2 regions of the Mesorhizobium sp. LMG17149 genome follow, and region 1 is predicted to be linked to the other one. Evidence: predicted binding sites of a transcription regulator. Region 1 holds the regulator's gene; the other holds the start of a gene.

Evidence for each region. Region 1 encodes PhoB, which activates phosphate uptake and scavenging genes when phosphate is short. Its sites were predicted from a motif close to TGTCATNNANCTGTCAT; they were not measured.
Region 2: the regulator PhoB is predicted to act here: its motif matches at 5,363-5,379, upstream of ugpB (sn-glycerol-3-phosphate ABC transporter substrate-binding protein UgpB).

Annotation. Positions count from the first base shown of each region.
Region 1 covers NZ_JANIFL010000008.1:265,084-275,193, forward strand. Annotated here, with positions in the region: gene pstA (phosphate ABC transporter permease PstA) at 1-711, shown strand, start outside; gene pstB (phosphate ABC transporter ATP-binding protein PstB) at 729-1,553, shown strand; gene phoU (phosphate signaling complex protein PhoU) at 1,580-2,287, shown strand; gene phoB (phosphate regulon transcriptional regulator PhoB) at 2,304-2,993, shown strand; gene NP945_RS20900 (ROK family protein) at 3,010-4,257, opposite strand; gene xylF (D-xylose ABC transporter substrate-binding protein) at 4,528-5,568, shown strand; gene NP945_RS20910 (sugar ABC transporter permease) at 5,711-7,063, shown strand; gene NP945_RS20915 (ATP-binding cassette domain-containing protein) at 7,075-7,875, shown strand; gene NP945_RS20920 (CHASE domain-containing protein) at 8,003-9,631, shown strand; gene NP945_RS20925 (YMGG-like glycine zipper-containing protein) at 9,728-9,973, opposite strand; gene NP945_RS20930 (hypothetical protein) at 10,057-10,110, opposite strand, start outside.
Region 2 covers NZ_JANIFL010000001.1:108,899-119,008, forward strand. Annotated here, with positions in the region: gene lysA (diaminopimelate decarboxylase) at 1-135, opposite strand, end outside; gene NP945_RS00530 (lipoprotein) at 199-405, opposite strand; gene argH (argininosuccinate lyase) at 523-1,923, opposite strand; gene NP945_RS00540 (TlpA disulfide reductase family protein) at 1,959-2,648, shown strand; gene NP945_RS00545 (EAL domain-containing protein) at 2,650-5,082, opposite strand; gene ugpB (sn-glycerol-3-phosphate ABC transporter substrate-binding protein UgpB) at 5,442-6,752, shown strand; gene ugpA (sn-glycerol-3-phosphate ABC transporter permease UgpA) at 6,947-7,831, shown strand; gene ugpE (sn-glycerol-3-phosphate ABC transporter permease UgpE) at 7,841-8,689, shown strand; gene NP945_RS00565 (sn-glycerol-3-phosphate import ATP-binding protein UgpC) at 8,697-9,764, shown strand; gene NP945_RS00570 (ABC transporter ATP-binding protein) at 9,902-10,110, opposite strand, start outside.

The DNA.
Region 1 (10,110 bases):
TTCACCTACGGCGCCTCCAGCCGCCCGGAAACCTCGGGCATGGGCGTGGCGATCATCGGCTCGTTTTATATGATGGTGATCGTGTTGCTCCTGGCGCTGCCGATCGGCGTCGCCGCCTCCATCTATCTGGAGGAGTTCGCCAAGAAGAACCGTTTCACCGACCTTATCGAGGTCAACATCAACAATCTGGCAGCGGTGCCGTCAATCGTCTTCGGCTTGCTCGGCCTCGCGGTGTTCATCAATTTCCTGGGCATGCCGCGCTCCGCCGCTTTCGTCGGCGGCCTGGTGCTGACACTGATGACGCTGCCGACGATCATCATCGCGACGCGCGCTGCACTTGCCGCGGTGCCGCCGTCGATCCGCTCGGCGGCTCTCGGTCTTGGCGCCTCCAAGATGCAGATGGTGTTCCAGCACATCCTGCCGCTTGCCGCACCCGGCATCCTCACCGGCACCATCATCGGTCTAGCGCGTGCGCTCGGTGAAACCGCGCCCCTGCTGCTAATCGGCATGGTCGCCTTCGTCGCCGATCCACCGACGACGCCTTTCGATCCGGCCACCGCGCTGCCGGTGCAGATCTATATGTGGGCGAACGAGGCCGAGCGCGCCTTCGTCGAGCGCATGTCGGGCGCGATCATCATCCTGCTCGTCTTCCTCATGGCCATGAACATCACCGCGATCGTGCTTCGGCGTCGGTTCGAGCGGCGCTGGTAGAAAAAAGGCATTTTGGTATGAACATCATGACCGAACAGTCCCTTGAAAATGCAGTGGGCGATAAGATGAACGCCAAGTCGAACGAAGTGATCAAAATGCGCGGCGACAAGGTCGGCGTGTTCTATGGCGAGAAGCAGGCGCTGTTCGATGTCAATCTCGACGTCCGCCTGAATCAGGTGACGGCGCTGATCGGCCCCTCCGGCTGCGGCAAGTCGACCTTCCTGCGTTGCCTCAACCGCATGAACGACACCATCGATTCCGCGCGGGTAACCGGCAAGATAACGCTCGACGAAGAAGACATCTACGACAAGAACATCGATGTCGTCGAACTCAGGGCGCGCGTCGGCATGGTGTTTCAGAAACCCAATCCGTTCCCCAAGTCGATCTACGAGAACGTCGCCTATGGCCCGCGCATCCACGGATTGGCCAAGCGCAAGGCCGACATGGATCAGATCGTCGAGTCGAGCTTGAAGAAGGCGGCGATCTGGAACGAGGTGAAGGACCGTTTGCAGGAACCTGGCACGGGTCTTTCCGGTGGCCAGCAGCAGCGTCTGTGCATTGCACGCGCCATCGCCGTGTCACCCGAGGTGATCCTGATGGACGAACCGTGTTCGGCGCTCGACCCGATCGCCACTGCTCGCGTCGAGGAACTGATCGACGAACTGCGCCAGAACTATACGATCGTCATCGTCACCCATTCGATGCAGCAGGCCGCGCGCGTGTCGCAGCGCACCGCGATGTTCCATCTAGGCTATCTGGTCGAGGAGGGCGCCACCGACAAGATGTTCACCACCCCCGACGACAAACGCACCCAGGACTACATCACCGGCCGGTTCGGCTGAGCTCAGGCATATGAGGGACGAAGATCATGGGTGAACATACCGTTGCATCTTTCGATGAGGATCTGGAGCAGATCAGCCAGCTGATCCGCGACATGGGCGATCTCGCCCGCTCGATGGTCAGTGGCTCGACCAAGGCTTTGCTCAATTCGGACAATGCGCTGGCGCAGCGCGTGGTTTCCGACGATGCCATCATGGATGCCCGCCAGCGCGAGCTGGACGATCGCGCCATCACGCTGATCGCCAAGCGCCAGCCAATGGCCAACGATCTGCGTGCGGTGGTCGGTTCGATCCGCATGGCCGGCGACCTCGAGCGCATCGGCGACCTTGCCAAGAACATCGCCAAGCGCGTCGGCACTGTCGGGCTGAGCGTCACGCCGCACGATCTTTCGCATTCGATCGACGCGATGGCGCAGCTGGTGCTGATCCAGGTGCAGGGGGTCGTCGACGAGTATGCCGCCGCTGACGCGGCAGCGCTTGCCACGCTCAGAAACAATGATGAACGCATCGACGTCAAATACACCTCGGTGTTCCGCGAGCTGCTGACCTACATGATGGAAGATCCCCGCAACATCACGGCGTGCACGCACCTGTTGTTTTGCGCCAAGAACCTCGAGCGGATCGGCGACCACGTGACCAACATCGCCGAAAATGCCTACTATGTTTTGACCGGCACGCAGCTGCCAGCCAATCGTCCGAAGCAGGACGAGACGGCAATGTCCGCGCCAGCGGCATAACAGGGGTGACCAGCCGATGATCGCACCACGCATCATGGTGGTGGAGGATGAGGAGCCGCTAGGCGTGCTGCTCCGCTACAATCTTGAATCCGAAGGTTACCAGGTCGAGGTCGTGACGCGCGGCGATGAGGCCGAAATCCGGCTGCAGGAGAACGTTCCCGATCTTCTGGTGCTCGACTGGATGGTGCCTGCGGTTTCGGGCATCGAACTCTGCCGGCGCCTGCGAATGCGTCCCGAGACCGAGCGGCTGCCGATCATCATGCTGACCGCGCGAGGCGAGGAAAGCGACCGCGTGCGCGGCCTGTCGACCGGCGCCGACGACTATCTGGTCAAGCCCTTCTCGACGCCGGAGTTCATGGCCAGGGTCAAGGCGCTGCTGCGCCGGGCCAAGCCGGAAGTGCTGTCCAGCGTGCTCAAGGTCGGCGATATCGTGCTCGATCGCGAGTCGCACCGTGTCTATCGCAAGAAGAGCGAGATCCGGCTTGGGCCGACGGAATTCCGCCTGCTCGAATTCATGATGCGCCATCCAGGCCGCGTGTTCTCGCGCAGCCAGCTGCTCGACAATGTCTGGGGCGAGACGATCTACATCGATGAGCGCACGGTCGACGTGCATGTCGGCCGGCTGCGCAAGGCGGTCAACAATGGCCGTATGCCTGATGTCATCCGCACGATCCGTGGGGCCGGATACGCCATCCGAGAGGACTGAACTCCCTCGTTTGAACTCACGCCACGTTCTTGCCGCCGAAACCGGATCTCGCCTGCACGCCCGGCGCAAAAATCTCCTGATCGACGAAGATCAGCGCCCGCATGGCGCAGCCTTCGCGGATCAGCGGCAGTTCGTTCGGCTCGGTGTCGAAGGAAATCGATTTGGAATGCTGGCCGCCGGCGGTCTGGGCAATCGCTTGCCGCAATGCCGGCTCGATCAGGTCGAAGGCGGCGGCGCTGACACCGACCATGGCGACCGGCGCCGGATCGATCAGCGCGAACAGGCTGCCGAGGCCGTAGCCGAGCGCTTCGCCGGCCTTGCGATAGGCTTCCCGTTCGGGTCCGTCACCTTCGCGGGCCGCGGCAGCCAGGGCGCGCATGTCGGCGTCGCTGACATCGGCAACGGGTTCTGCATCCTCGCCCATCTGCCTGGCGTTGCGCCATATGGCGTAATTGCCCGCATAGGCTTCGACGCAGCCGCGCCGTCCGCAGCGACATAGCGCGCCGTTCGGCCGATGGATCATGTGGCCGAATTCGCCGCCCGAAGAATGGGTGCCGGTGAACAATTCGCCCTTCAGCACCAGTCCCATGCCGATGCCGTGCGACAAAAGGATAGCGATGAAATCGTCGCGGTAACGATCGGGGTCGCGCCAGCGCAGCGCCACCGCCATCATGTTGCAGTCGTTCTCCATTATGGCGGGGATGCCGAACTCGTCTTCGAATATGTCAGCGAAGGCGATGTCGGTGTGCGGCGTGATCGGCGACCACAGCATGGCGCGGGCACGGGTGTCGGTGATGCCCTGGATGGCCAGCGCGATGCGGGCGATGCTGCGCACGTCCAGGTCGGGATCTGCCAGGCGGCGCCGCACGATGGCCGTGCATTCCCCGATCAGCGACTCGCGCGACATCGTCAGCGTGTCCAGCCGGCGCTGTTCCTCGGATATTACCTGGCCGGCATAGTCGATGACGGCGACGGAGAGGAAGTTCAGCGACAGCACCACGGTCATTACCGCGGCCGCTTCCGGATTGAGACTGAGGCCGACCTGCGGCCGGCCGCGTTTGAGCGAGCCGGCCTCGCTCGGCTTGCTTTCGGTCAGGATGCCTTCGACGATCAGGTCGGATGAAATCGCCGAGATGGTCGAATGGCTGAGGCTTGTGGTCGCGGCGATCTCGGTTCGCGACGGCTGTCCGGCGCGGCGCACTGCCGCGATCACCATGGCGCGGTTGCGGCGGCGCAGATCGTCGTGGCGGATTCCGACCGACATGTTCTTTCATATCCTCCCGGTCGCCGCGGTTCCTCCTGCCCCTGGAACGCTGTCGGTGACGCCGGTAAATACTGGCAGAAGCTGCAGGCCGTGTCATTTATTTATTCCGAGACTCGAAAAAACCTCGAAATGACATCAAAATCCATCAGAATCGATGTTGACAGCGTTCGGGCGTTGGCCCAGTATTTTTTCGAGGCTCGAAAAAATAGAGCCTTTGTGCCGGCCCTCGGGTCAGTTTGGTCGCGCCATACGCGGCGCAGGGAGGATAATATGAAAAGATTCACGGCCGCCATCCTGGCGGGTGCCGCCATGTCGCTGACGCTCGCGTCTGTCGCGCAGGCGAAGGACAAGGTTGTCGGCGTTTCGTGGTCCAACTTCCAGGAAGAACGCTGGAAGACCGACGAGGCCGCCATGAAGACGGCGATCGAGGCCGCCGGCGACAAGTACATCTCCGCCGATGCGCAGTCCAATCCCGGCAAGCAGCTTACCGATGTCGAAAGCCTGATCTCGCAGGGCGCCAATTCACTGATCATCCTGGCGCAGGATGCGTCGGCCATCGGCCCGGCGGTGCAGAAGGCGCTGGACGAGGGCATTCCGGTCGTCGGCTATGACCGGCTGATCGAGAACAAGGACGTCTTCTATCTGACCTTCGACAACAAGGAAGTCGGCCGCATGCAGGCCCGCGAAGTGTTCAAGGTCAAGCCGGAAGGCAACTACGTCTTCATCAAGGGCTCCGGTGCCGATCCCAATGCCGACTTCCTGTTCTCGGGCTCGATGGAAGTGCTCAAGGAAGCCATCGACAGCGGCAAGATCAAGAATGTTGGCGAAGCCTACACGGATGGCTGGCTGCCCGCCAACGCCCAGAAGAACATGGAGCAGTTCCTGACCGCCAACGACAACAAGGTCGACGCGGTGGTCGCGGCCAATGACGGCACTGCCGGTGGCGTCGTCGCGGCGCTGACGGCTCAAGGCTTGGCCGGCACCGTGCCGGTCTCGGGTCAGGACGGCGACCACGCCGCGCTGAACCGCATCGCCCTCGGCACGCAAACCGTGTCGGTGTGGAAGGACGCGCGGGAGCTCGGCAAGAATGCCGCCGAGATCGCCTCGCAACTGGCCGACGGCAAGAAGACGAGCGACATCGCCGGCGCCAAGGACTTCACGACGCCGGGCGGCAACACCGTCAAGTCGCTGTTCCTGACCCCGGTTGCCATCACCAAGGACAATCTCAACGTCGTCATCGACGCCGGCTGGATCAAGAAGGACGAAGTCTGCGCGGGTGTCGCCGCCGGCACCGTGGCGGCCTGCAACTGATCCGTACCACTTTGCAATATCTGAACGCCGCGGCCCAAAAGCCGCGGCGTTTTCTCAAAGAATTGTGTTTCCGCATCATGCGGATAGCTTCTAGGCTGGGCTCCGGCATGCGTGTCAGACGGCCAGCCGGTGGGAGGAAACCATGACCGATACGACGTCAAACCCGCAGACCGATACGGCGCGCGCGTCGGAACTCGGCGCCGTCGCCCGGTTCCTGAAGGCGACCGAGATCGACACCCGCATGCTCGGCATGATCGGCGCGCTGCTGGTCATCTGGATTGGGCTGCATGTCATTTCCAGCCTGCGCCTTGGCGTCAATCCGCTCGATTTCGACAGCCGCACCTTTCTCACGCCGCGCAATCTGTGGAACCTGTCGGTGCAGACATCCGCGGTTGCCATCATGGCCTGCGGCATGGTGCTGGTCATCGTCATGCGCAACATCGACCTGTCGGTCGGTTCCGCCGAGGGCCTGATCGGCATGGTGATGGGATTTGCCCAGGTGCATTTCCTGGTGCGCTTTGTCGGGCTCGAACTCGGCAACCCGTGGATCTGGGTCCTGGCACTGGTCATCGGCCTGGCGCTCGGCCTGTTGATCGGCGCTTTTCAAGGCTTCGTCATCGCCTATCTCGAAGTGCCCGCCTTTATCGTGACGCTGGGCGGCCTGCTGGTCTGGCGCGGTGCCGCCTGGTGGGTCACTTCAGGCCAGACCGTGGCGCCGCTTAACGCCACTTTTCAGCTGATGGGCGGTGGGCCGGCGGGATCGATCGGCGCGACCTGGAGCTGGGTCGTTGGGATCGTCGCCTGCCTCGCCGTGGTGTTTGGGCTTTTCAACGGGCGGGTGCAGCGCAAGCGTTTCCGGTTTCCGCTACGTCCGATCTGGGCCGAGGCGCTGCTTGGAGTCGTCACCTGCGGCGCCATCATGGGTGCGGTCTGGCTCGCCAACTCCTACCCCTGGCCGATCGGCATCGTGAACAGATATGCGGCCGCCAACAACATCACCGTTCCCGAAGGCGGCCTGTTCATCGCCCACGGTATCGCCATACCGGTGCTGATGGCTGTCGCCGTCGGGCTGGTCATGACCTTCATCACCAACCGCACCCGTTTCGGCCGCTATGTGTTCGCCATCGGCGGCAATCCCGAGGCGGCCAATCTCGCCGGCATCAACACGCGATGGATCACCATGAAGGTGTTCATGATCATGGGCGTGCTGGCCACGATTGCCGCGGCGATCTCCTCGGCCCGGCAGAATTCGGCCACCAACGTGCTTGGAACGCTCGACGAACTGCTCGTCATTGCAGCCGCCGTGATCGGCGGCACGTCGCTTGCCGGCGGATCGGGAACGATCATCGGCGCCATGCTGGGCGCGCTGCTGATGCAGTCGCTGCAGTCCGGCATGGTGCTGCTCGGCGTCGACTCGCCGCTGCAGAGCATCGTCGTCGGGGCCGTACTGGTCATCGCCGTGTGGCTCGACACCGTCTATCGCAAGCGCGTCTAGGAGGGCATGCCATGAATGACAAGACTGCTCCTGCAGCCACCGCGCTGATCGACATGAGGAACATCTCGATCGCGTTTGGCGGCATCCGCGCCGTCGACGACGCCTCGATCGATCTTTTCCCCGGCGAGGTCGTGGCGCTGCTCGGCCACAATGGCGCCGGCAAGTCGACATTGATCAAGATCCTGTCCGGCGCCTACAAGCGCGATTCGGGCCAGATCTTCGTCAACGGCGAGGAGGCATCGATCTCCAATCCACGCGACGCCAAGAAATACGGCATCGAGACGATCTACCAGACGCTGGCGTTGGCCGACAATGTCGACGCCGCCGCCAATCTGTTCCTCGGCCGCGAGCTGATGACCGCCTGGGGCACGCTCGACGACGTTGCCATGGAGGCCGAGGCGCGCAAGGTGATGGGTCGGCTCAATCCCCGCTTCCAGCGCTTCAAGGAGCCGGTGATCAAGCTGTCGGGTGGCCAGCGGCAATCGGTGGCGATCGCGCGTGCGATCCTGTTCAACGCCCGCATCCTGATCATGGACGAGCCGACGGCGGCGCTTGGTCCGCAGGAAACGGCGCAGGTCGGCGAACTGGTCAAGCAGCTCAAGTCCGATGGCATCGGCATCTTCCTGATCAGCCACGACATCCACGATGTGTTCGAGCTTGCCGACCGGGTCTGCGTCATGAAGAACGGCCAGGTCGTTGGCACCGCCCGCACCACCGATGTCACGCAGGACGAGGTGCTGGGGATGATCATTCTTGGCAAATGCCCGCCGGGCGCCATTCCAGGACCGGGCGCGCTGAAGATCGCGGCCTGAGATCAAGCCAGCTCGCGGTTGCCGGACACGTGATATGCCAGCCGTAAGGATGGCTTGGCCTTGGCATTGTGTTGGCACGGCGACTTGCCCATAAAGGTCCGATATCGCTCAGGGACCGCACGATCCGTTGAAGAAGCTTTTCCCGATCATCGCCTTTATCGCCGTCGCACTAATCAGCATGGTGATGGCAGGTTTCGCCTATTTCGCCACACAGGAAGCCGCGCGCATCAAGTTCGAGGCGACTGCCGACGACGCGCTCAACCGGATCGAGAGCCGCATCGACCTGCATCTGTCGCTGCTGCGCTCGACGCAGGCCCTGTTCGACGCCCGCAATGGCGATATTTCTCGCAATGAGTTCAAGGCGTTCTTCAACGCGCTCGATGTCGACAAGAATTTCGCCGGCTTGCGCGGCATCGGTTTCCTCAGGCTGGCAAAGACGGGCGACGAGGCGACGGTCGAACGCGATATGCTGCACGATTATGGCGTCAGTCATCCAATCTACCCGGATACCACGCAACCCTGGCGTACCCCTATCGTGCTGTTCGAACCGCTGGATCTATCCAACCAAGCCGCCATCGGCTACGACATGTTCAGCGAACCGATGCGGCGTGTGGCGATCGAAAAGGCGATGTCCGACGACCAGCAGCACGCCAGCGGGTTGGTGCAACTGGGCCAGGACACGGGCGCCTCGCAGACGTTCACCGGCTTCTTCGTTTTCGTGCGGCTCAATGTCGAAACCGCTCCCGACGTCATCAATGCTTCGAGATCCTCGACATCAGGTTTTCTCTATGCGGCCTTCCGGGCTCGCGATCTATTCCAGACCGCGCTCAGCCGGTCGCCGCTACTGCCGGTCAACACCGAAATCTATGACGGCGATGGTGCCGTGAGCGGCGACAATCTGCTGTTCCGGTCGGAGACGCCGCCAGCTTCGACTTTCGGGGACAGGCTGCTGGTCACCCGAAAGATCATCGTCGCCGGACGGCCATGGACTGTCCTGTTCCGGCCGACAAGCGCCTTCTCGCAGCCGTCGTCGCGCGCCATTCCGGTGATGCTGGGGCTATTCGGCCTGCTGTTGGCGGGCGCCATCGCGCTGGTGGCGCGATATCAGGAGCGGGCCTATGAGGCAGCGTCGCGGTTGCACGAAACCACGGAAAAGAGCCTGATCGAAAAAGACCTGATGCTGCAGGAGATGAAGCATCGCATCAAGAATTCGATCACCAGGGTGCTGGCGATCGCGCGCCAGACGGCATCGCGGGCTACCGACGTCAACGAGTTTTCCGCATCTTTCTCGGCCAGGCTGCAGGCGATGGCAGCGTCCCAGGACATGCTGACGCGCTCTCGCTGGCAGAAGGCCGATCTTGGCGATCTCTTGCGCATCGAACTCGGCCAGGTGTTCGGCAAGGAGTTGCCCGAGGGGCTGCTGTCAGGGCCGCAAGTGCTGCTTGACGAAACCACGACGCAAGCGCTCGGCCTGACCTTCCACGAACTGGCGACGAATGCGCTGAAATACGGCGAAGCCGGCAATTCCGTGGGGGCACTGAAAGTGGATTGGTCTCTGGAAGGGCGTGGGCGCGACAGGACGCTGGCCCTCAACTGGCGCGAAAACGGGCAGAAGAAACTCGAAGCTCCCGCCGAAACCGGCTTCGGCACCAAGCTGATCGATCTCAACGTGACGCGCGAATTACGCGGTACGATCAAGCGCGACTACCAGGCCAATGGGCTGAACGTGGAAATCAAAATTCCACTCGCCAATTGAGCGCGACCTTCACCCGAAAAGGATCAAGCGTCCGGACATGAAAAATCCGAAGGCCAGCGGACCAGCCTCCGGATCGACGTTTCGATTATCGCCGAATTAGTTGCAGCGAGCCGTGTATATCCGGCCGCGATGATCGCGATATTGGCAATAGCCGTTGCGCAGATTGCGCACCAGCAGGCCGGAACCGGCGCCAACGGCCGCGCCGATCAGCGCGCCCTTGCCGCCGCCGACCAAGCCGCCGACACCGGCGCCGATCAAGCCGCCGCCAACCACGTCCTGTTCGGTCGAGGTGCAGCCGCTGACGGCAACCACCGCAACCAGGGCAATAATCATCTTCCGCATAGAGTCACTCCTCACTTTTTGTCCTCACTTGGTAAAGCTCCAGCTGCCATTTAGCATGAAATGACGGCCTTTGCTGCTGCAATCTATTGTTGGTGAAGATAGTCTTTTTCTGGGCCTGCCGCGTTCGACGCCATTAC
Region 2 (10,110 bases), on a different contig from region 1:
GGCAAACACCCGGTAGTGCCTGGTCAGGGTCGCCGTCGAATAGCAGTAGAATGGCGTGCCGATCTGTGCGGCGATGTCGGGTATCGCCACGTCCTCGGCATGGAGCACGCCGTCGCGGTAGTCGAAATGGTTCACGAGAGTGGTTCCGGAAGTTGGGGCGCGATGAGATCGGGTTGGAAGGCCCGGCTCTCGTCGGCTCTAGATCAGCGGGTCGAGGATGAATTTCTTGTCCTTGACCGGTTTTTCCGGCTCCGGCGGCACGGGCTGGTGGGCCTTTGAGGCATCCTTGCGCGCCTGCACGGCCGCCTCATAGGGCGTGTCGAGAGCGCCCCTCCTGCCGCAGGCCGAAACGGCCGCGATCGCAACCAGCAGCGTCAGCGTCACCAAAATCCTGCTTTCGGTCATCGATCCATCCGTCCGAAACGTTTGTCAGCCGCCGCTTTTAGCCGAGTTCTCGGCGCATTGCACCCCGGATATTGCTCGTCGCAATATCCGGGATATTACTGCTCGCAATATCCGGCATTACGCTTTCGCCAGTCGCTTTTTCCAGGCGCGGATCTGCTTCCTCACTTCCGACGGCGCGGTGCCGCCGAAACTGGTGCGGCTCTTGACCGAGTTCTGCACCGCCAGCACCGAAAATATGTCGGCCGTGATGCCGGAATTGATCGACTGCAAATCCTCCAGTGAAAGCTTCTCCAGCCCCACCTTCCTGTCTTCGGCCAGCGCCACCGCCCGGCCGGTGACATGATGCGCCTCGCGGAACGGCAGGCCGAGCGTGCGCACCAGCCAGTCGGCAAGGTCGGTTGCTGTCGCGTGGCCGGAGCCGGCGGCCTTCTTCATCGCGGCAGCGTTGACCGTCATGTCCGAGACCATGCCGGTCATCGCCGCCAGCATCAGGTCGAGCGTCTCGGCGGCGTCGAACACCGATTCCTTGTCTTCCTGCATGTCCTTGCCATAGGTCAAAGGCATGCCCTTCATCACCGTCAGCAGGCCGACCAGATGACCGGTGACGCGGCCGGTCTTGCCGCGCACCAGTTCGGCGGCATCGGGGTTCTTCTTCTGCGGCATGATGGAGGAGCCGGTGGAAAACGAGTCCGACAGCCTGACGAAGCCGAACTGCGGCGTCGACCAGATGATGATCTCTTCGGCCAGCCGTGACAGATGCGTGGCGCAGATCGCCGCCACGCCGAGGAACTCGAGCGCGAAATCGCGATCCGAGACGCTGTCGAGCGAATTGCGCATCGGCTCGCGGAAGCCGAGCGCCTTGGCGGTCCGGTGGCGGTCGATCGGGAAGCTGGTGCCGGCGAGGGCCGCGGCACCGAGCGGGCTTTCATCCATCCGCTCGATCGCATCGCGCACGCGCGACAGGTCGCGCGAAAACATCTCGACATAGGCCATGCAGTGATGGCCGAAGGTCACCGGCTGGGCCGCCTGCATATGGGTAAAGCCCGGCATCACGGTCGCGGCATGCTCCTCGGCCCGCTCCAGCAGCGCCTCGATCAGCCCTTTCAACGCCTCGGCGACGCGAAAGCATTCATCCTTGACCCACAGCCGCAAATCGACCGCGACTTGATCATTGCGCGAGCGGGCGGTGTGCAGCCGGCCGGCCGCCGGGCCGATCAGATCGGCGAGGCGCGCCTCGATGTTCATGTGGATGTCTTCGAGCCGTGTCGAAAACTCGAAGCTGCCGGCCTCGATCTCTTTCAGGATCGTGTTCAGCCCGTCAGCGATTTTTTCTTGGTCGGCCGCCGAAATAATGCCCGTTTGCGCCAGCATCTCGCTATGGGCGATCGAGCCTTTGATGTCCTGCGCATAGAGTTTGCGGTCGAAGGAGATAGACGCGTTGATCGCTTCCATGATCGCGGCCGGACCCGAGGCAAAACGTCCGCCCCACATCTGGTTGCTGGTTTTCTTGTCGCTCATGGCTATAACCCGTGCTTCGGAGCAGTTTTGAGAAAATGGCAGACGGTAGTAGATTCTTCCCGGCCCCGCGCCTGATCCTCGCCGCCTTGGTGGCGGGCGCGCTGGCGGGCGCGGTCGCGGTATATGTCAGCGAGAGCCGGTCTGGCAACAATGCACCGGCACAAGCTGCCGTGGGTGACAGCAGGGACGACGTGACCTGCGCGGCCAAGAGCGACCGCGCCAAGAAAGTCGCGGCGTCGGCCACCGGTGAGGTTGCGGCACTTTTGCCGGCCGATCCGCCTCAATCCCTGAAGAGCCTTGCCTTCAATGGTCCGGACGGCAAGCCGATGACGCTTGCCGATCATGCCGGCAAGACGGTGCTGCTCAATCTGTGGGCGACATGGTGCGCGCCGTGCCGTGCCGAAATGCCGGCGCTCGATGCGCTGCAGAAGGAAAAGGGCAGCGACTCCTTTGAAGTGGTCGCCGTCAACGTCGATGCCGGCGACGATGTGAAGCCGAAGAAGTTCCTCAGCGATACCGGCGTCGCGACGCTCGGTTATTACCGGGATTCGACGATGGCGCTGTTCAACGACCTCAAGAAGCGTGGCCTGGCGCTAGGCCTTCCCGTCACGATGCTGATCGACGGCGAAGGCTGCCTTATCGCCCATATGAATGGCCCGGCCGAATGGTCGGGGACGGACGCCAGGCGGCTGGTCGAGACGGCACTCAAGCCCGAGAGCCTGTAGTCTAGCGTGTGGCTAGCGCGGGTGCGGGCGCGAAGGCCAGAACGCTTCTGTCGCGCAGGCTGGCGGGTTTGCTGCCGACAGCGGGTGCGACGACGCCGGTCAGATCGCCGAATTCCTCGATGAGAGCCGGCTTGCCGATATAGTAGCCCTGGCCGATCTCGCAGGCTTCGGCGTCCAGGAACTTCAGTTCGCCGAGCGTCTCGACACCCTCCGCCAGAACCGGCAGGCCGAGCCCGCGTCCAAGTCCCAGGACGGCGCGCACGATCGCCGCGACCTGGCCGTTCTTGTCGACGGACTTGATGAATGAGCCATCGATCTTGATCTTGTCGAAGGGAAAGGCGCGAAGGTTGGAGAGCGAGGAATAGCCGGTTCCAAAATCGTCCATGGCGACGCGCACGCCCAGCGCCTTGACCTGCCGCAAGGTGGCCAATGCCCGCGGCATGTCCTTGACAAGCGCCGTCTCGGTGATCTCAAGCTCGAGCCTGCCGGGCGCCAGGCCGGAATTCAGCAAGGTTTCGTGGACCTTGCGGCTGAAATTCGTGTTGTGGAGCTGCACCGCCGAAACGTTGACGGCCACCGTCAGCGGATTTTCCCAGCGGGCGGCTTCCTCGCAGGCGGCCGTCAGCACCCATTCGCCAATCTGGCCAATGGCGCCGCTGTCTTCGGCGACCGGGATGAATATGCTCGGCGAGACGTCGCCGCGCGTCGGATGCCGCCAGCGGACCAGCGCTTCGAAACCGACCATCTTCCCGCTGCTGATCTCCTTCTGCGGCTGGTAGACGAGGTAGAACTCCTGGCGCGCGACTGCCTGGCGCAGTTCGTGCTCCATCACGCGCTTGTCGCGGGCCTCGGCCCCCATCGAAGCTTCGAAATAGCGGTAGGTGTCCTTGCCTTCGGTCTTGGCCCGGTAGAGCGCCGTATCGGCGTGGCTTATCAGGCTGGCCTGGTTTTCGGCATCCGATGGATACAGCGCAATGCCGATGCTGGCCGATACAAGGCCGCCGCCGACCGAGAGCCGGTTTTCCTCGCGCATGGCAGTCAGCACCGCGTCGGCGATACGGCCTGCCTCCAACGGGTCGGTCAGGTTCGGCGCGACGATGGCAAATTCGTCGCCGCCCAGCCGCGCCACCATCTGTCCTTGACGAAGAATGCCGGTAACGCAATGCGCAACCTTCTGCAGCATGGCGTCGCCCGCGCCGTGCCCATACAGATCGTTGACCTCCTTGAACCGGTCGAGATCGAGCAGCAGAAGCGCAAGCTGACCGCCTTTCCTGGTCCGGCCCATCGCAGCAATTTCCGTCTCCAGCCGGCCGGAAAAGCTGCGGCGATTGGCCAGTCCGGTCAATGGATCGAAATGGGCAAGGCGCAGGATCTCCTGTTCCGCCTTCTTGCGCTCGCGAATGTCTCGGACCGCAACCACGTTGTGAGGCTTGCCACAATAGTCGATGCTCCTGGCGATCAGCTCGACAGGAATGCTCGTGCCATCGCGGCCGCTCAATTCGGCCTCCTGCGGCTGTTCGCCGAAGCCCGACATGTCGGATCCGAAGAGATCGCCAAGCTGCATTCCGTTCAGCGTCGCTGTTGCGATGCCCGTCAATGTCGCCATGCTGTCATTGGCACTGATGATGCGGTGGCCGTCGCAGACGATCAGCCCCTCCACGGCGGCATTGGCCAGACCGTGCATGCGGTCGACCTCGAGCTTCTGGCGACGGAAGCGCAAATCGATCCACAGCGCCGATGCCGACAGAACCAGGATCACCAGTGTGGCGGCGGCGGCGGCGAAAGCCTGCGAGGTCGGCTCGATCGTGTATTCGGATATGACGATCGAGGGATCGGGGAAGATCGAGACGGCACCCATACCGATGAAATGCAAGGTGCAGATCGCCAGCGTCAGCAGCACCGCGCCGCCGGATGTCGCCTTCAAGGAGGGACGGCGCTGCACGACACGCAGCGCCAGCGCCGCGAGCGTCACGCCGGCCAGAAGGGAAACGGCGACAAGCAACAGGTTCCACTCGATGCGGCCCTGAACCTCGAATGCCGCCATACCGATGTAGTGCATGGCCGCGATGCCGCCGCCCAGCACGGCGCCGCCGACGAGATGATAATCGAACTCATTCCGCAAGGTGGCGATCCACATGCCGGCTGCCGTCAGAGTGACCGAAGCAGCGAGCGAAAGCACGGAAAGTGCGGGATCGTAAGCACTGGGTATGCCAGGTGTGAATGCGAGCATGGCGATGAAGTGCGTTGCCCAGATGCCGAAGCCGGTCGAAGTGGCCGCGATCATCAGCCAGGCAAGCCGGTTCCGATCGGTGGAGCGGCTTATGTGATGAAGCAGGTTGACTGCAGAGAAACAGGAAATTCCGCAGATCAGCGCGGCGAGTGCGACCAGTCTCAGATCGTGTTCGTTGACGATACAATTGTAGACCGTCAGCATTTTATTTCACCTGATCTTTGGAAATAAACAGGGCAGCAGGATTGAGTAGCGCGTTGCCGTTGAGGGATCGATAAAGTCGCCTGCAACCTTGGCGTGTCTCTTCGGGTTGCAGCGGCTGCAATCAGGGCTGGCACGCCGAAAGCCAGCTTGGCAGTCCCGACGGTCGTTCCTGGCGCTCGTCGTCGCGCTAAGCCGGCTAACCGTGTGGCTTTCCATGCGTCCAAGCGGAGGCGAGGTGGCGTGAGGTAAAGGGGTGAAGTTCGTCGATCTGCAACAAAACCGTTGTCTGATTGTCATGAGCGACACATATTGCCTCTGCGGGAGTGCCCCTTTCGCCAATGACAAACGGGAGATGAAACATGAAGTCCTTCGGCTTCGCGGCCGGTGTTGCCGCCACCTTTATGCTGCTTTCCTCAACCTCCGCTTTTGCTGTCACGCAGATCAGTTGGTGGCACGCCATGACTGGCGCCAATGCCGAAGTTGTCGACAAGATCTCCAAAGATTTCAACGCCAGCCAGAGCGACTATGAACTCGTTCCGGTGTTCAAAGGCACGTATCCCGAGACGCTGAATGCCGGCATCGCCGCCTACCGCGCCGGCCAGGCGCCCGACATCATGCAGGTGTTCGACGTCGGCACCGGCGTGATGATGGCAGCCGAAGGCGCAATCAAGCCGGCAGCCGATGTGTTGACCAGCGCTGGAATGACCTTCGACAAGAGCCAGTATCTGCCAGGCATAGTCGGCTATTATTCGAAGCCGGACGGCACCATGCTCTCTTTCCCCTATAACTCCTCCTCGCCGATCCTTTATTACAACAAGGATATCTTCAAGAAGGCTGGTCTCGACGTCGACAGCCCACCCAAGACCTGGAATGAGGTGTGGGAAGACGCCAAGAAGATCAAGGCGAGCGGCGCGGCCGCCTGCGGCTACACCTCGACCTGGCTGACCTGGATCCATCTGGAGAATTTCGCGGCCTGGAATGACGTGTCATGGGCCACCCAGCAGAACGGTCTGGCCGGCGGCGATGTCGAGCTCAAGATCAATGCGCCGATTTTCGTCAACCACTTCCAGGCGCTGGCGGACCTCGCCAAGGACGGCACCTTCAAATATGGCGGCCGCACCTCCGAAGCCAAGCAGATCTTCCTCGCCGGCGAATGCGGGATCATGACCGAATCCTCCGGCGGCCTTGGCGATATCGTCAAGTCCGGCATGAATTACGGCATCGGCCAATTGCCCTATGACAGCGACGCCAAGGGCGCACCGCAGAACACGACGCCGGGTGGCGCCAGCCTGTGGGTTTTCGCTGATAAATCCGACGAGGAATACAAGGGCGTCGCGGCCTTCTTCGCCTACCTGTCGAAGACCGAGGTGCAAGAATACCTGCACCAGAAGTCGGGTTATCTGCCGGTAACGCTTGCCGCCTATGAAGCGACCAAGAAGTCCGGTTTCTATGACAAGAACGTCGGTCGCGAGACCCCGATCCTGCAGATGACGGGTAAGGCGCCGACCGACAATTCCAAGGGCGTACGTCTTCCGAACCTGCCGCAGGTGCGCGATATCCAGAACGAGGAGTTCGAAAAGATGCTCGCCGGCCAGCAAACCGCGCAGCAGGCGCTCGACAATGCGGTTACGCGTGGCAATGCGGCGATCAAGGAAGCGCTGGGGAATTAGAGCGAGCGCAGGTCCTTGCTCTACGGCGCATCCACCTGTCCTGCCAGGCATCTCCCCTCGGCGAGGGGAGTTTTGCCGTCCCTTGCGATTTCGCCAACGGTCGATGATGCCCAATCCGAAACGCTCGTCAAAGGCATCTTGGCGAAGAGGGATGCCACATCGTGCCGCCCGCCTCATCACCTCGGAGTGGCTCCATGACCCCTCGCGTCGTGTTTCCCAACAAGATCCTTCCCTACCTGCTGGTGGCGCCGCAACTGGCCATCACGCTCGTGTTTTTCTACTGGCCGGCCGGTCAGGCGTTCTACCAATCCATGCTCAGGCAGGATCCGTTCGGACTGAGGACCAAGTTCGTCTGGTTCGCCAATTTCAGGAAAGTGCTTGCCGATCCGGCCTACCTGAACTCGATCAAGGTCACGGTGGTGTTTTCCCTTGCGACCGCCATCGTCGCCATGTGCGTGGCGCTCCTGCTTGCGGTCATGGCAGAGAAGGTGGTGCGCGGCAAAGGTCTCTACCGCACGCTCTTGATCTGGCCCTACGCGGTGGCGCCGGCGATCGCCGGTATGCTGTGGCTGTTCCTCTTCAACCCGTCGATCGGGTCGCTGGCCTACATGCTGAGGAGTTTCGGCATCGCCTGGGATCCACTGCTCAACGGCACTCACGCCATGATCCTGCTGGTGTCCGCCGCTGCCTGGAAGCAGATCAGCTACAATTTCCTGTTCTTCGTCGCCGGCCTGCAGGCGGTGCCGAAAGCCTTGATCGAGGCGGCGGCCATGGATGGCGCCGGCGAGACCAAGCGATTCTGGACCATCGTCTTCCCGCTGCTTGCGCCGACGACCTTCTTTCTGCTGGTCGTCAACACCGTCTATGCCCTGTTCGACACGTTCGGCATCGTCCATGCCGTCACCGGGGGCGGTCCGGGCAAGACGACTGAAACGCTGGTCTACAAGGTCTACAATGACGGCTTCGTCAATCTGATCCTCGGTGACTCGGCGGCGCAGTCGGTCATCCTGATGGTCATCGTCATCTCGCTCACGGCCATCCAGTTCCGCTATGTGGAACGCAAAGTCCATTACGGCTGAGGGCGAGCGATGATCGGCCAGTCACCGCTCCGCACCGTCATCGCCCACGCCGTGCTGATCCTCGGCATATTGATCGTTGCTTTCCCGATCTACTACACGTTCGTTGCCTCGACGCAGACGCTGCAAACGATCCTCAGGCCGCCATTGCCGCTCCTGCCCGGCGATCAGTTCTGGAACAATTACACCGAAGCGCTGTTCGGCGGTGTCGGCCGTATCGGCGGCGTCAGCGTCGGCAGGCTGCTGCTCAACACGACGATCATGGCGCTCGGCATCGCGGTGGGAAAGATCTTCATCTCGATCCTGTCGGCCTACGCGATCGTATTTTTCCGCTTTCCGCTGCGCATGACCTTCTTCTGGCTGATCTTCATCACCTTGATGCTTCCCGTCGAGGTGCGCATCCTGCCGACCTACAAGGTGATGGTCGATCTCGGCATGATCGACACCTATGCCGGCCTGATCATCCCGCTGATCGCCTCCGCCACCGCCACATTGCTGTTTCGACAGTTTTTCATGACCATTCCAGGTGAGCTGGTGGAGGCGGCGCGTGTTGACGGTGCGGGGCCGTGGCGCTTCTTCTTCGATATCCTGTTGCCGCTGTCGCGGACGAATATCGCGGCGCTGTTCGTCATCCTCTTCATTTATGGCTGGACGCAGTATCTGTGGCCGTTGCTCGTCACCAACAGCAGCAACATGAACACGATCGTCATCGCGTTGAGAAAGATGGTCTCCTTCGCCGATGCCGATACGCAATGGCACCTGGTCATGGTCACAGCGATGCTGGCCATAGTGCCGCCGATCCTGGTCGTGGTGCTGATGCAACGCTGGTTCGTTCGCGGCCTGGTCGATTCCGAAAAGTGAGAAGCTGATGGCGACCGTCGATCTGAAGGATGTGAAGAAGGTCTACCCCAGCGGTTTCGAGGCCGTGAAGGGCGTTTCAATCGCAGTTCCCGACAGGCAGCTTTGCGTGCTGGTAGGCCCATCGGGTTGCGGCAAGTCCACGCTGCTCAGGATGATCGCCGGGCTCGAAACCATCTCCTCGGGAACAGTTGCGATCGACGGCAAGATCGTAAACTCAATCGGCCCGACCGAGCGGGACATCGCCATGGTGTTCCAGAACTATGCGCTCTATCCGCATATGAAAGTCTACGACAACATGGCCTATGGGCTGCGCAACCGCGGCACGCCGAAAGATGAGATCGACAGCCGGGTCCGCGCGACGGCGAAAATATTGGAACTTTCGGCGCTGCTCGACCGCCGCCCGCGCGAGCTTTCCGGCGGCCAGCGCCAGCGTGTCGCCATGGGCCGTGCCATTGTGCGCAACCCGAGGCTTTTCCTGTTCGACGAGCCGCTTTCCAATCTCGACGCCAAATTGCGTGGCCAGATGCGCGTGGAGATCAAGAATTTGCAGCGCTCGCTTGGCGTCACGTCGGTCTATGTCACGCATGACCAGCTCGAGGCGATGACGCTGGCCGACATCCTCGTCGTCATGAATGCCGGACTGGTCGAGCAAATGGGGGCGCCGCTCGATGTCTACGAAAGGCCGGCCTCGACCTTCGTTGCTTCCTTCATTGGCGCGCCGCCGATGAATCTCCTGGCACTGACCGAAGGCGCCTCAGGCGCGGCGCTCGCAGATGGCACGGCGATCGCTTTCGCACCTCGGGAGGCAAGAGCTGCGACCCTCGGTTTTCGGCCCGAGGATGCCGACGTCACCTTCAATGCGGAGGCGCCGTCCGGCGCGCTCGTCCTGCCGGCGCTGGTCGAGGCAGTCGAACCGGTAGGCGCTGAAAGTTTCCTTCACTGTGCGGCAGGCGGCAACCGCATCGTCGTGCGTGTCGCGGGTCGCGCCACCGCCACGGTTGGCAACCAATTGCGCGTGGTTGCCAAGGCAGAAAAGCTGCACTGGTTCGATCAGGCAGGAAAGCGCGTCGGCTAATCCAAAGGATATGCCCAGAGCATTCCACCGTTTCACGGAAACGGCGAACTGCTCTAACTCTTTGTTTTGACGCAATTCCAGACGGAAAACCGCTTCACAGTTTCCTAGAATTACTCCAGGCTACCCGCATACGGCATTCAGGCGAAGACATGCGCCTTTCCCGATACGGTCAGCCGGACGATCTCGCCGACCGCCGGCGCGTCCATGCCCGGTTTGCGCAGGACCAGCGGCGTGTTGCCGATCGCGGCCGCATCGGGCGGATCGGCATTGTTCAAGAGCCGCACCGCGACCGTGCACATCGAGCCGGCGAATTCGGATTCCGTCACTTCGCCGAACAGCATGTCCG